Regions from separate parts of the Streptomyces sp. NBC_01433 genome, predicted to be linked through region 2. Evidence: riboswitches for the same ligand, from Rfam matches in the RefSeq annotation. Region 2 holds a riboswitch; the other holds the start of a gene.
What was found. A riboswitch is a leader RNA that binds a small molecule or an ion and turns the genes downstream of it on or off. The one in region 2 is predicted to bind cyclic di-AMP.

Region 1: it holds a riboswitch for cyclic di-AMP, as region 2 does, so the genes downstream of both, OG413_RS32790 (LysM peptidoglycan-binding domain-containing M23 family metallopeptidase) here and OG413_RS09185 (M23 family metallopeptidase) in region 2, are expected to answer to the same signal.

Annotation. Positions count from the first base shown of each region.
Region 1 is NZ_JAPEPM010000002.1:1,177,438-1,184,030, reverse strand. Features, by position in the region: gene OG413_RS32795 (alpha-galactosidase) at 1-1,280, shown strand, start outside; cyclic di-AMP (ydaO/yuaA leader) riboswitch at 1,576-1,733, shown strand; gene OG413_RS32790 (LysM peptidoglycan-binding domain-containing M23 family metallopeptidase) at 1,739-2,698, shown strand; gene OG413_RS32785 (SGNH/GDSL hydrolase family protein) at 2,862-3,710, shown strand; gene OG413_RS32780 (STM4011 family radical SAM protein) at 3,707-4,636, opposite strand; gene OG413_RS32775 (STM4012 family radical SAM protein) at 4,645-6,069, opposite strand; gene OG413_RS32770 (STM4013/SEN3800 family hydrolase) at 6,066-6,593, opposite strand, start outside.
Region 2 is NZ_JAPEPM010000001.1:2,032,342-2,038,934, reverse strand. Features, by position in the region: gene OG413_RS09190 (PP2C family protein-serine/threonine phosphatase) at 122-1,219, shown strand; cyclic di-AMP (ydaO/yuaA leader) riboswitch at 1,581-1,733, shown strand; gene OG413_RS09185 (M23 family metallopeptidase) at 1,745-2,776, shown strand; gene OG413_RS09180 (aldo/keto reductase) at 3,047-4,000, shown strand; gene OG413_RS09175 (PrsW family intramembrane metalloprotease) at 4,029-5,600, opposite strand; gene trmB (tRNA (guanosine(46)-N7)-methyltransferase TrmB) at 5,795-6,593, opposite strand, start outside.

The DNA.
Region 1 (6,593 bases), on a different contig from region 2:
CCGGGCTGTGGAGCCCGGACGGATTCGGCGGGGCGAGCCGCGCCTGGCACGCCTGGCAGCTGGCCCATGTGATTCCGGACGCCGAGGCGCTGCGCCCGGTGCTCTACAACTCCTGGGAGGCGACCGGGTTCGACATCGCCGAGGAGCAGCAGCGGGCGCTCGCGGTGCGGGCCGCGGAGATGGGTGTCGAGCTGTTCGTGGTGGACGACGCCTGGTTCGGGCGGCGCACCAGCGACCGGGCCGGACTCGGCGACTGGACGCCGAACCCCGAGCGCTTCCCCGGCGGGCTGAAGCCGCTCGCCGAAGAGGTGCGCGGGCTGGGCATGCGGTTCGGCATCTGGGTCGAGCCGGAGATGGTCAACCCCGACAGCGATCTCTATCGGGCCCACCCCGACTGGGTCCAGCACGTCCCCGGGCGGACGCGGACGGAGTTCCGTCATCAGCTGGTGCTCAACCTGGCCCGGCGGGACGTGCGGGAATACCTGTGGGAGCGGCTCGACACCCTGCTCTCCAGTGCGCCGATCGACTATGTGAAGTGGGACTTCAACCGCTGCTTCACCGATGCGGGCTGGCCGGGCGAGGAATATCCGCAGAAGCTCTGGATCGAGCATGTGGACGCGTTCTACGCGCTGCTGGACCGGTTGCGTGCCGCGCACCCGGGTGTGGCCTTCGAGTCCTGCTCGGGCGGTGGGGGCCGGGTCGACCTCGGGGTGCTCGCCCGTACCGATCAGGTGTGGACCTCCGACAACACCGACCCGCTGGACCGGCTCGCCATCCAGGAGGGCTTCGGGCAGATCCACCCGGCGCGGGTGATGGCCGCCTGGGTCACCGACAGCCCGAACGTGCAGCTGAACGGGCGGGCGAGTTCGCTGCGCTTCCGCTTCGTCAGCGCGATGGCCGGGGTGCTCGGGGTCGGCGGGGACCTCACCGAGTGGAGCGAACGGGAGCTGGCCGAGGCGCGGGACTGGGTGTCCCTGTACAAGGAGATCCGCCCGGTCGTGCAGCACGGCGCCCTCCACCGGCTCGCGGCTCCGCGCGGCGGGCTGAGCGCGGTGCAGTACGTGCGGGGCGAGGAGACCGTGGTGCTGATGTGGCTCGAAGCGCAGCGGTACGGGCAGCGGCCCCCGGCTCTGCGGCTGCGCGGTCTGGTCCCCTCGGCGGCGTACGTCTGCCAGGACACCGGGACGGTGTACGAGGGATCGGTGCTCCTGCACCAGGGGCTGCACACGGGGCTGACGGGAGATCTCGACGCGCGGGTGCTGAGGTTGCGTCAGAGGTGATGGCCATGTCATGTCCGTATTGGTGCATTTGGTGGAGCATGCACCGCTTGTGGGGGAGATGGTGACCCGCTGGTGAGCGGGATCATATCCGTGACGGTGTGTGGTGGCGGCGCCCGGAGGTAATCCGGGCGCCGCGCGGAAAGCCAAGATCCGTAATCCACGGAGTGTCACCGGAAATCCGAACCGAAATTGAATCGAGGATTCCGGTACGCAACCGATGGCTTGTTCCTGTCGTCCTGACTCGTTTACGGTCACCGTCAATCCGGACGGACCGCCTAATCCTGCCGCCGCCCGGAATTCACACCCACCCACATACGCGTGGCAGGAGCGGGGGACCCAGGTAAGCCGCCGGCCCGGAGAGATCCGGACCGGCTCGGGGTGAAGTCGCAGCCAGCGACCGGGCATCTCCAGCCCGAACCCGACAGCTCACCTCGTAGGCGCCGGAGAGGAATGCCCCCATGCCCGCACAGGGTAAGCACCGTCGTACGAAGACCGGCCCGATCGCCCGCGGTGTCCTCGCCGCAGGGACCGGCGGCGCCGTCCTCGCCCTCCCGCTGATCGGTGCCACCGGAGCGCACGCCGCGGAGAAGGCCGCGCCCGCCGCCTCGGTCGCCGCCGCGCACACCGCCCCCGGTGCCGCTGCGGCGAAGACCGCGCCGAAGACCTACTCCGTGGTCCCCGGCGACTACCTGTCGAAGATCGCGGCCGAGCAGAAGCTCAAGGGCGGCTGGCAGAAGCTGTACCAGGACAACCGCGATGTCGTCGGCGAGAACCCGAGCCTGATCTTCCCCGGCATGAAGCTGACCCTCGGCGCCAAGGCGTCCGGCTCCGCCGCCGCCTCGGACGCCGCGCAGTCCGCGCCGGCCCCCTCGAAGGCCGAGCCGAAGAAGGCCGCCCCGGCTGCCCCGAAGGCGAAGCCCGCCCCGAAGACCACGTCCTCCCCGGACTCGTCCGCCGCGGCCGGCAAGTCCACCACCTCCACGAACACCAGCGCCTCCCAGGGCGACAGCTCCGGCTGGACGACCCCGGTGGCCAACGCCAACGTCACCACCCAGTACCGGGCCTCCGGCGCCAGCTGGTCCAGCGGCTACCACACCGGCTCGGACTTCCAGGCCGCCTCGGGCACCGTCGTCCGCGCCATCGGTCCGGGCACCGTGGTCTCGGCCGGCTGGAGCGGTTCGTACGGCAACGAGGTCGTCATCAAGCACGCCGACGGCATGTACTCCCAGTACGCCCACCAGTCCTCGCTCAACGTCTCCGTGGGCGAGACCGTCACCGGCGGCCAGCAGATCGGCCTCTCCGGTTCCACCGGCAACTCGACCGGCCCGCACCTGCACTTCGAGGTCCGCACCGGCCCGAGCTACGGCTCGGACGTCGACCCGATCTCCTACCTGCGCCAGCACGGCGTCTCCATCTGATGGAGCGGTAGCGAGCGGTTCTCGCGGGGGCGGTGCGCACGAGCGCACCGCCCCCGCACTTATTCCGGCTTTACCAAAAACTGACCGGGTGGTCTATCTCACCACCCGTCAACCCCGTAATACGGTCGCGTAGGTCACATTCGAAGGTGCAGGATATGCGCTTGTGGCAGACGATTCGAGAATCAATCAACCAGGCATCATCGGGTCGTACGCGGCGATTGGCGACAGCTTCACCGAAGGCGTCGGAGACCCCGGCCCCGACGGGACCTTTGTCGGCTGGGCGGACCGCTTCGCCGTGCTGCTGGCGGACCAGCTCCCGGTCCCCGACGCAGCGACGATCCCGGAGGATTCCCCGCACGGGAATTTCCGGTACGCCAATCTCGCCGTACGCGGACGCCTTCTCGACCAGATAGTCGAGGAGCAGGTACCCCGTGCCAAGGAACTGGCCCCGGACATGGTCAGCTTCTGCGCGGGCGGCAACGACATCATCAGGCCGGGTACCGACCCCGACGATCTGGCCGAGCGCTTCGAGCGCGCGGTCGCCGATCTGAGCGACGCGGTCGGCACTGTCATGGTCACCACCGGATTCGACACCCGGGGCGTGCCGGTACTGCGGCACATGCGCGGCAAGATCGCGACGTACAACATTCATCTGCGGGCCATCGCGGACCGCTACCACTGCCCCGTCCTGGACCTGTGGTCCCTGCGCTCGGTGCAGGACAGGCGTGCCTGGGACGATGACCGGCTGCATCTGTCGCCCGAGGGACACACCCGGGTCGCGCTGCGCGCGGCACAGGTCCTCGGCGTCGACGTACCGGCCGATCCGGACCAGGCGTGGCCGCCGCGCGCCCAGCGCGGCACCTTCGAGGAACGGCGCGACGACATCCACTGGGCGCGCGACTACCTGGTCCCATGGATCGGCCGAAGGCTGCGCGGCGAGTCCTCCGGCGACCACGCAGAGGCGAAGCGCCCGGACCTGCTTCCCCTCCGACCGGACCTGCTTCCCCGCTAAGGGGCATCCCGCAGGACCGTCAGGGGAAGTGCACGCCGGGACGGGCTCGGCACCACGAGCCCGTCCGGCGGCGTGATCCCGCTGCCCGGAGCCGGTATCCGCTCCAGCACACCGCCCGCGAACACGTCGTACAGCGGCAGCGTCTCCAGATGCACATAGCCGATGTGGCAGTCGCACACGCTCAGCGGGCAGGCCCGCGGACCCAGCGCCCGCCGGTAACTGCCGTCGTACAGATTGCCCAGCTCCGCGCGGACGAAGTGACACCGCCGCACCGTGCCGTCGCCGTCCACCGAGATGACCGACTCACCTGTCCGGCAGGGCAGCCCGGCCGAGCGGTGCGGATGCCTGCTGTACGGGAACAGCGGGTCCAGCGCCGTCCAGCGGTCCGCCTCCTCGTCCGTGTAGGTGTGCCCCTCTGCGGCGTTGACCCAGAGATAGACCTCGTCGGGCAGCGCGGCCCGCAACCGCCGCGCCTCGTCGAGATGATCGTCGAAGCCGACCACCCCCACGCTGTAGCGAACCCCGCGCCCGGTCAGCTCCCGGCACTTGCCGAGGAAACGCTCGTACGGCGTCTGCCCCGGGTGGTACGTGCACCACAGCGCGACCCGGTCCGTATCGGCCCCGTCCAGCCAGTCGGTACGGCCGCTCAGATTGGTCTGGATGGCCACCCGGCCGACCTGCGGAAGCAGCGACAGCTCGACCAGCGCGCGCCGGTACCAGGACCGCACCAGCCCCTCGCCCCACGGCGTGAACAGCACGGACAGCCGGTCGCCGGTCTGCTCCGCCGCCCACGCGGTGAACCGCTCCAGCGCCGCCCGGTCCGCCGTCAGCTGCTCCCGGCTGTCGCGCCGCTTGGCGAACGGGCAGTACGGACAGTCGTAGTCGCACGAGGCCAGCGGGCCCCGGTAGAGAATCGTCAGGTCCATGGCGGTGCTCACTTCCGTTCGTACGAGGCCATCGCGGCCCGCACCGCGGGGGAGAACAGCTCCGGGCCCAGGGCGTCGGAGTGGGCCAGCCCTTCCGGGGAGAGCCGCAGCAGCCCCTCACCCGCGCTCCCGTCCAGCCAGCCGCGCGCCGCGAAACGGTCCAGCTCGGCCGGGAAGTCCTCGCGCGGATCCGTACCGAAGCGCTGCCGGTACTCGTCCGCCCGCAGCCCCGCGGCCTGGAGCAGCGACTGGAGGAGGTGGCGCCTGCGCGCCTCGCCGGCGTCCACGTACCGCCCGACCTCGGCACGGGAGAAATCCTCGGTGGCGGTGAAACCGTCGATGATGCCGCGAATCTCCCGCATCTCCACCGCGTAGTCGAAGGAGTAGTGCAGGGACGCGGTGTACGAGCGGGCGCCGCAGCCCAGCCCGATCATGCCGTCGGTCTGGCACGCGTAGTCGTCGGGGCCCTCCTGCGGGGCGTCCGCGCGGCGGAACATCCGCATCGACACCTGCTCGTAGCCCCGGGCCAGGAGATGGTCGCGGCCCGCCCGGTAGAGCCGCAGCCGCTGCTCGTCCCAGGCGGCGGCCGCGAGCTCTTCGGCGGCCGGCTCCGCCACCGCACCGAGACGGCCGAGTCCGGTCAGCGGGCGTACGTACAGCGGGTAGAGATACAGCTCCTCGGGCCGCCAGACCAGCGCGGCGTCCAGCGAGGTCCGCCAGCTCTCCTCCGTCTGCCCGTCGATACCGTAGATCAGGTCGATGTTGAGCACCGGAACGCGGGCATCACGGATCCGGCCGAGAGCCGCCTCCACCTCGGCGCGGCGCTGCGGGCGCACCGCCGCGCGCGCCTCGTCGTCGACGAAGCTCTGCACACCGATGCTGATCCTGGTCGTCCCGCGGTCGGCGAGCACGGCCAGCCGGTCCGCCGTCGCGGTCGACGGCGAGGTCTCCACGGACAGCGGCACCGAACGCAGCTCGGCCCCCATCCGCTTCTCCGCGATGTCGCAGAGCCGCTCCAGCTCGGCGGCGGTCAGGAACGTGGGTGTGCCGCCGCCGAACGCGGCGGCGGCGAACCGCACCGGCTCCCGGTCGCCCAGCGCGTCCCGGACAGCGACGGCCTGCCGGTCCAGCGCGTCGAGATAGCGCGTCGTCAGTTCCCCGGGAGCGCCGATCCGGGTGAACAGATTGCAGAAGCCGCAGCGGACCTCGCAGAACGGTATGTGGAGATAGAGGGAGAGCGCGTCCTTGGGCTCCGCCGCCCACAGCTCACGCAGCGCGGGCCGGCCGGTGAGCGGCCGGTACGCCGTCTTGTGCGGATAGGCGTAGACGTAGCTCTCGTACGGCCTGACGGCGGGAAGGGCCGTGGCTGCGGTTGCGGCAGCGGCAGCGGCAGCGGCTGCGGTTGCGGTTGCGGGAAGGGTCGTGCTGGTCATCTTGTGTCCCCGGGCTCAAGGAAGAAATGGGCGTACGGCACGGTCCAGACGGCTTCGTGACCGAGCCGGTGGCCGGTGAAGCCGTCGTCGCCGTAGGCCGTGCCGTGGTCGGAACAGACGATGGCGAAGCAGCGGCGGCGGCTGCTCGCCGCCGCGAAGAGCCGGCCGATGTGCCGGTCGACGTACTCCAGGGCGGCGGCGTGCGTGGCGCGGGAGTCGCCCGCCTCACGGGTGGCGCCCGCCCGGTGGAACCAGTTGGGCTGGTGGAGCGCCGACACATTGACGAACAGGAACAGCCGCTGGTCCTGCGGAAGTCCGGCGACGACTTCCTCGGCGCGGGCCACCTGCTCCTCGAACGAGGTGGGCGAGGCGACACCGAAACCGGGCTCCCAGTGGCTCTCCTGGAACATGCCGGGCAGTACGGAGCCGAGCGGGCCCTGCCGGTTGAAGAAGCCGACGCCGCCGACGCACACCGTGCGGTAGCCCACGGCGGCGAGGCCGGACAGCAGATCGGGGGTGTCGAA
Region 2 (6,593 bases):
GCCCCGTGCCTGGAGCCGAAGAGTTCCGGGTCTCCCGGCGCGCGGCCTGGGGGGTTCCGCTTTCGGTTTCCCGGCGCGTGGCCGCGGGGGGCGCCCCGGAGGCCGTGCCGCCCGGCGGTTCGTGCGTGCGCTGCCCGCCCTGATGATCGGCGGCGGGCTGCTCTTCGACGTCGGGACCCCGCCCACCTTCACCGCCGTACCGCTGTTCGTGGCGGCACCGCTGATGGCCGCCCCGTTCTTCTCCCTGGCCAGCACCGTCCGTACCGGAGTGGCGGCGGTCCTGGCGGTCGTCGCGCTGCACGCGTACGCCGGGACGCTGACCCGGGCCGTCCCGGTCACCGAGCTGGCCACCGTACTCACCGCCTCGGTCCTCGCCCTGGTCATCAATGGCGTCGTGCGGCGCGGCAACGAGCAGCTGGCCTCGGCGCGGGTCATCGCGGCGACGGCCATGCGGGCCGTGCTGCCGACCCCGGACGACCGCATCGGCGGGCTGCAGGTCGCCGCGCGGTACGAGGCGGCGCAGGCGGACGAGTTCGTCGGCGGCGACCTGTTCGCCGTCGCGGACACCCCGTACGGGGTACGTCTGGTGGTCGGCGACGTACGGGGCAAGGGGCTGGACGCCGTCGAGGCGGTGGCGGTGATCATCGGGGCGTTCCGGGAGGCCGCCGAGCAGGAGCGTTCGCTGGAGGGGGTCGCGCAGCGGCTGGAACGGGCGCTGGCGCGGGAGGGGACGCGGCGCGGCGGGCTGGACGCGATGGAGGGGTTCATCACGGCCGTGCTCGCCGAGATCCCGCCCGGTTCGACGACCCTGCGCATCGTCAACCGCGGGCACCCCGAGCCGATCCTGCTCCACGTGGACGGGGCGGTGGAGGTGCTGGCACCGGCCGTGCCCGCGCTGCCGCTCGGCATGAACCTGGGGGTGTGGCCGGACCGGGCCGATGAGTGGGCGCTGCCCGCCGGGGCGACGCTGCTGGTGTTCACGGACGGCCTCTCCGAGGCGCGGGACCCGTCCGGGGCCTTCTACGACCCGGCGGCGCGGTTGCGTGGCCGGATCTTCCCGGGTCCCGAGGAACTGCTCTCCGCGCTCACCGACGACGTGCGGCTGCACACCGGTGGCCGGTCCACTGACGACATGGCACTCCTCGCGGTGGCGCGGCCGGCCGAGGGACAGCCCGAACGCCGGACGACGGTGAAGATCGTGGGCCGGGGCAGCAGATGAGCCGGGGCGGCCGCATGAGCGGGGGTGGCGCGTGCGGCCGGGCGGCGCGTGAACAGGACGTCCGGGCGCACGGCACGGGAGTCGGTACGGGGGTCGGCCCGGGAGCCGCCCCGGGAGGGCGACCATGAGCGATGCCACCGTACGTAACTGAAGAACGCCGCTCCGCATAACATTTGACGCAACGTCAGAAACTGGGTAATGGTCGGACTCGATTCAACTCGCCCGATTCCAACCCTTTGTACCCGTTAAGTCCAGGCCAAAGTCATGAACGATCAGTGGGAAGAGCTTGGAATAGGGCCCATCAGTCTATTAACGTTCGATAACGCAGCGCGGTCGTCCCAGTCGTCGCAAGAGGCGGCACCGTGCGCGAGCGCCGAATCCCGCAAGGGAACCGGGGAACCACCTACATGGGGTGAATCGGACACCTGTGTCTCGTGAGAGGCAGAGGAGCCCGTAGGAGACCTTCCTGCTCCGAACCCGTCAGCTAACCCGGTAGGCGAGAAGGAAGGAAAGGAGTGCGCCCACGTGGCGTCCAACAAGCCTGCCCCCGAGGCCCCGTCACCCTTCGTCACCGACAACTTCGGTGACGCGGACAGGACCTGGGAGGAATGGAATCCCACCGAGGAGTCCATCCGGCCCGTACGCGGCAGGCACCGCGTAGCCAAGCAGCGGGGACTCGCCCGTAGCTCCACCGTCCTCGGCGTCGGTGTCATCGCGGCCGTCGGCGCGGGCGGCATGGCCACCGCGCAGAGCAAGCCGCCGGTCTCCATCTCCCTTCCCGACTCCCTCGCGGACAACCTCCCCGATGCCAAGTCCCTTCCCGGCGTCGGTGCTTTCATGTCCGACGACGCGGACAAGACACCGGTCTCGGCAGCCCCGCTCACCTCCGCGGGCATCACCAGCGCCGAGGCCGAGCAGGGCACGACCGACGCCGGTGAGGCGCTCCGCGCCCGCATCCTCCAGCAGGCCGAGCAGCAGCAGGCCAACGCCGACGCCGAGGCCAAGGCCGCGGAGGAGAAGGCGGCAGCCGAGAAGGCCGCAGCCGACGCCAAGAAGCAGCAGGACGAGGCCGAGGCCAAGATCGCCGCCGACAAGAAGAAGGCGGAAGAGGCGGCGAAGAAGAAGAAGGAGGCCGAGCGCCTCGCCAAGCTCGCCGCCAGCTACGCGCTGCCGACCTCCTCGTACAGCATCACCTCGACCTACGGCCAGTCCGGCCCGATGTGGTCCTCGGGCCACCACACCGGCCTCGACTTCGCGGCGCCGACCGGCACTCCGGTCAAGGCCGTGCACAGCGGCACGGTGAAGTCGGCCGGCTATTCCGGTTCGTACGGCTACCGCACCGTCCTCGAACTCGATGACGGCACGGAGATCTGGTACTGCCACCAGTCCACGATGAATGTCACGGCCGGCCAGAAGGTCTCCACCGGCGACACCATCGGGCGCGTCGGTGCCACCGGCAATGTGACCGGTGCTCACCTCCACCTGGAGGTCCACACCGCGGGCGGCTCGGGCATCGACCCGATGAGCTGGCTGCGCAGCAAGGGGCTCACGGTCTGAGCCCCCGCGCCCGCCCCGCGGGCGCACCCGAACCCCGGCAGCCCTGACGCACACCCCCCGACGTCAGGGCTGCCGGTCTGCTGTCCGCAGGAGAACGACGCGCGCGGCTTCCGGCGCGGAGGCTCCGGGCGCCGGGCGCACAGGCCCGCGTAGGCGGCCCGCGGCTTCCGGGACAGAGGCTCCGGCGCGCGGCTTCCGGGGCGGAGGCTCCGGTGCAGTGAATCCCGCCGACGCGGAATACCCCTCATCGGCGCTCTCGTTGAACCGACCATGACTTCTGCGACCTCTCTGCGCCCGCTCGGCTCCTCCGTCCTTCAGGTCTTCCCCCTCGCCCTCGGCGGCAACGTCTTCGGCTGGACGGCGGACGAGGCGCAGTCCTTCGCCGTCCTGGACGCGTACACCGCGGCGGGCGGCAACTTCATCGACACCGCCGACTCCTACTCCTCCTGGGTCCCGGGCAACGAGGGCGGCGAGTCCGAGACCGTCTTGGGCAAGTGGCTCGCCTCGCGCGCCAACCGGTCCGACATCGTCGTCGCCACCAAGGTCGGCGCCCACCCCTCGTACAAGGGGCTCTCCGCCGGCACCATCAAGTCCGCCGCCGAGGAGTCGCTGCGGCGGCTCGGCACGGACCACATCGACCTGTACTACACGCACTTCGACGACGAGACCGTCCCGGTCGAGGAGATCATCACGGCACTCGACCAGCTGGTGAAGGACGGCAAGGTGCGCGAGATCGCCGCCTCCAACATCAGCGCGGAGCGGCTCCAGGCGTCCCTGGACTTCTCCGAGCGCGAGGGCCTGGCCCGCTACGTCGCCCTCCAGCCGCACTACAACCTGGTCTCCCGCGATACCTATGAGGGCGCCCTCCAGGACACCGCCGCCCGCGCCGGGCTCGCCGCGGTCCCGTACTTCGCGCTGGCCTCGGGCTTCCTCACCGGCAAGTACCGTCCGGGCACCTCGGTCGACAGCGCGCGCGCCGAGAAGGCGGCCCAGCACCTGGAGTCGGAGCAGGGCCGCAAGGTGCTGGTCGCCCTGGACCGGATCGCTCAGGAGCGCGAGGCCGAGATCGCCACGGTCGCCCTGGCCTGGCTGGCCTCCCGGCCGACCGTCGTCGCGCCGATCGCCTCGGCCCGTACGGTCGAGCAGCTGCCCGCACTGGTCGCGGTCGCCGAGCTGCGCCTGACGGACCAGGAACTCGCGGAGCTCACCGAGGCATCCGCCTGATCCACGCGGCCGTGCGCCGGGAACCGGGCTACTGCGGGGGACTCAGGTAGGGGTTGTGGCCGCCGTACTGCGGATGCGGGGCCGGGCCGTACGGCTGCGTCCCGCGCTGTTGAGGCATCGGGAACGGCTGCGGCACCGGCCCGTACGGATACGGCTGCGGCTGCGGGGCCGGGCCCGGGTTCGGATACGGGTAGGGGTAAGCCTGCGTCCCCGGTACCCCGTACGCGTACGGGGGCCGCTGCGGGAACCGCCCGCCGTACGGCGGGACCGGGGGGCGGAGGTGCGCGCGCAGCCGGCCCGTGGCGTGGGCCGCGTACGTCAGGGCCGGGCCCGCGATGTCCCTGCGCTGCCAGAGGTGATGCAGCAGTTCCCGTTCCCGCGCGGCGAAGTCCGGGCCCGCCGTGTCGCGGCGGGCCCTTCGGCGCAGCACGGCCAGGGACGTCGCGAACGACTCGTACTCGGCGACGGCCCGTGCCGCCGCCCTGCCCCGGTTCCGGTCCGGGTGGCCGTGCCAGTGGCGGGCCAGATCACGGGCCATGCCGCGCGCCCGCATCGAGGAGAGCGCGAGCGGCTCGGCCGGGGTCAGCCAGCCCGCCGCCGCGTAGGCGGGCAGCTCGGCGGAGAGCGTACGCAGCTCCCGTCGGCGCGAGAACACCGCCAGCCAGGTCACCAGCCCGAACGCCGGGACCATGAAGACCCCGTACACCGCGTAGAAGCCGTACGGGCCGAAGGCCGACGAACCGTTCCACAGGGCGTGCAGGCCCATCGCGAGGACCAGGCCCAGTACCGGCAGCGCGATCCGGCGGACCCGGTGGCGCCGCGCGCCGACCGCGGCGAACCCGAAGCCGATGCCGGTGAGCACCGTGAACAGCGGGTGCGCGAACGGCGACATCACGATCCGTACGAAGAACGTCCCGGCGGTCACCGAGGCGAACCCGGTCATCCCCAGCTGCTGGTCCTCACCGAAGGCATTGCCCAGATAGAGGATGTTCTCGGTGAAGGCGAAGCCGGTCGCGGTGAATCCGGCGACCACGATGCCGTCCACGATGCCGCTGAACTCCCGTCGCCGGAACAGGAAGATCAGCAGGACGGCGGCAGCCTTGGCGCTCTCCTCCACGACCGGGGCGATCACCGTGGCCCCCAGGGTGTCGGCGCTCGCCGGGTCGGCGGTGGCCGTGGCGATCCAGCGGGTCGCGAACGAGTTGGCGATGATCGCGACGAGTGCGGCGGCGCACGCGCCCCAGGCGAAGGAGAACAGCAGATTCCGCCAGGGGCCCGGCTCGACCCGGTCCAGCCAGCGGAAGGCCGCCATCAGCAGTGGTACGGGCAGCACGGCCAGCCCGAGCCCGACCAGGAACCCCTCCGTGCCGGTCTGCTCACGGACCAGGGACAGGATCACCAGCCCGCACAGCGCGAGCGCGACGATCACCGCACCGGCGCGGAACGCCTTGCTGCGCCACACCATGCCGACGCGGCGCGGCCGGTATCGCCAGCCACGCTCCGGCACGGCGCCCAGGATCTCGCCGAGCTGACGCTCCTCAAGAACCGGGACGGCCGGATGCGGCTGCGGCTGCTGGTGATGCACGGACCCGTCGGACACCCCATGACCCTAACGAGCGGGACCGACAGCTGACCATGGGCGCCGGGGGGACTCGGCCGGTTCGCAACGGTCCCCGGCCGCGCGCCGGACCGTGTGCCGGGTCGTGCGCCGGACCGTGTGCCGGGTCGTGCGCCGGACCGTGTGCCGCGTCTGCCCGTGTGCCCGTGTGCCCGTCCGACCGCGTGCCGCGTCGGTCAGACGCGTGCGAACAGCAGGTCGTGGACGAGGTGCCCCTTGTCCAGGCCCTGCCCCTCGAAGCGGGTCAGCGGACGGAACGCGGGCCGCGGGGCGTAACCGCCGTCCGCCACGGTGTTCTCGAAGAGGGGATGCGCGGTGAGGACGTCCAGCATCTGTTCCGCGTACGGCTCCCAGTCCGTCGCGCAGTGGACCACGGCGCCGGGCTTCAGCCGCTGGGCCACCAGGTCCAGGAACTCCGGCTGGATCAGCCGCCGCTTGTGGTGCCGTGCCTTGGGCCAGGGGTCGGGGAAGAACACCCGGAGTCCGTCGAGCGCGTCCGGCTTCAGCATCTCGCGCAGCAGGATCACCGCGTCACCGTTGGCCACCCGGATGTTGGTCAGGCCGTTCCGGTCCGCGAGACCGAGCAGATTGCCCTGGCCGGGGGTGTGCACATCGACGGCGAGGATCCCGGTGCCCGGGTCGTCGGCCGCCATCTGCGCGGTGGCCTCGCCCATGCCGAAGCCGATCTCCAGGACGACGGGCAGACCGTCGAACAGCTCGGCCGGGTCCAGCACGCGGAGCCCGTCGATGTCCAGGCCCCAGGTGGGCCACAGCCGCTGGAGGGCGTCCTCCTGCCCGGTCGTGACCCGGCTGCGGCGCGGCTGGAAGCTGCGGATCCGGCGCTCGTGGTGCGAGCCCGCCGGGTCGGCGGCGGGACCGCCGGGGAAGCGGGGTTCCTGGCGGAGCCTGCGCTGCCGCTCGAAGGAGGCGGCACGCCGGGCAGCCGCGTCGTCCGCGGCGTCGTCCGCACCGGCC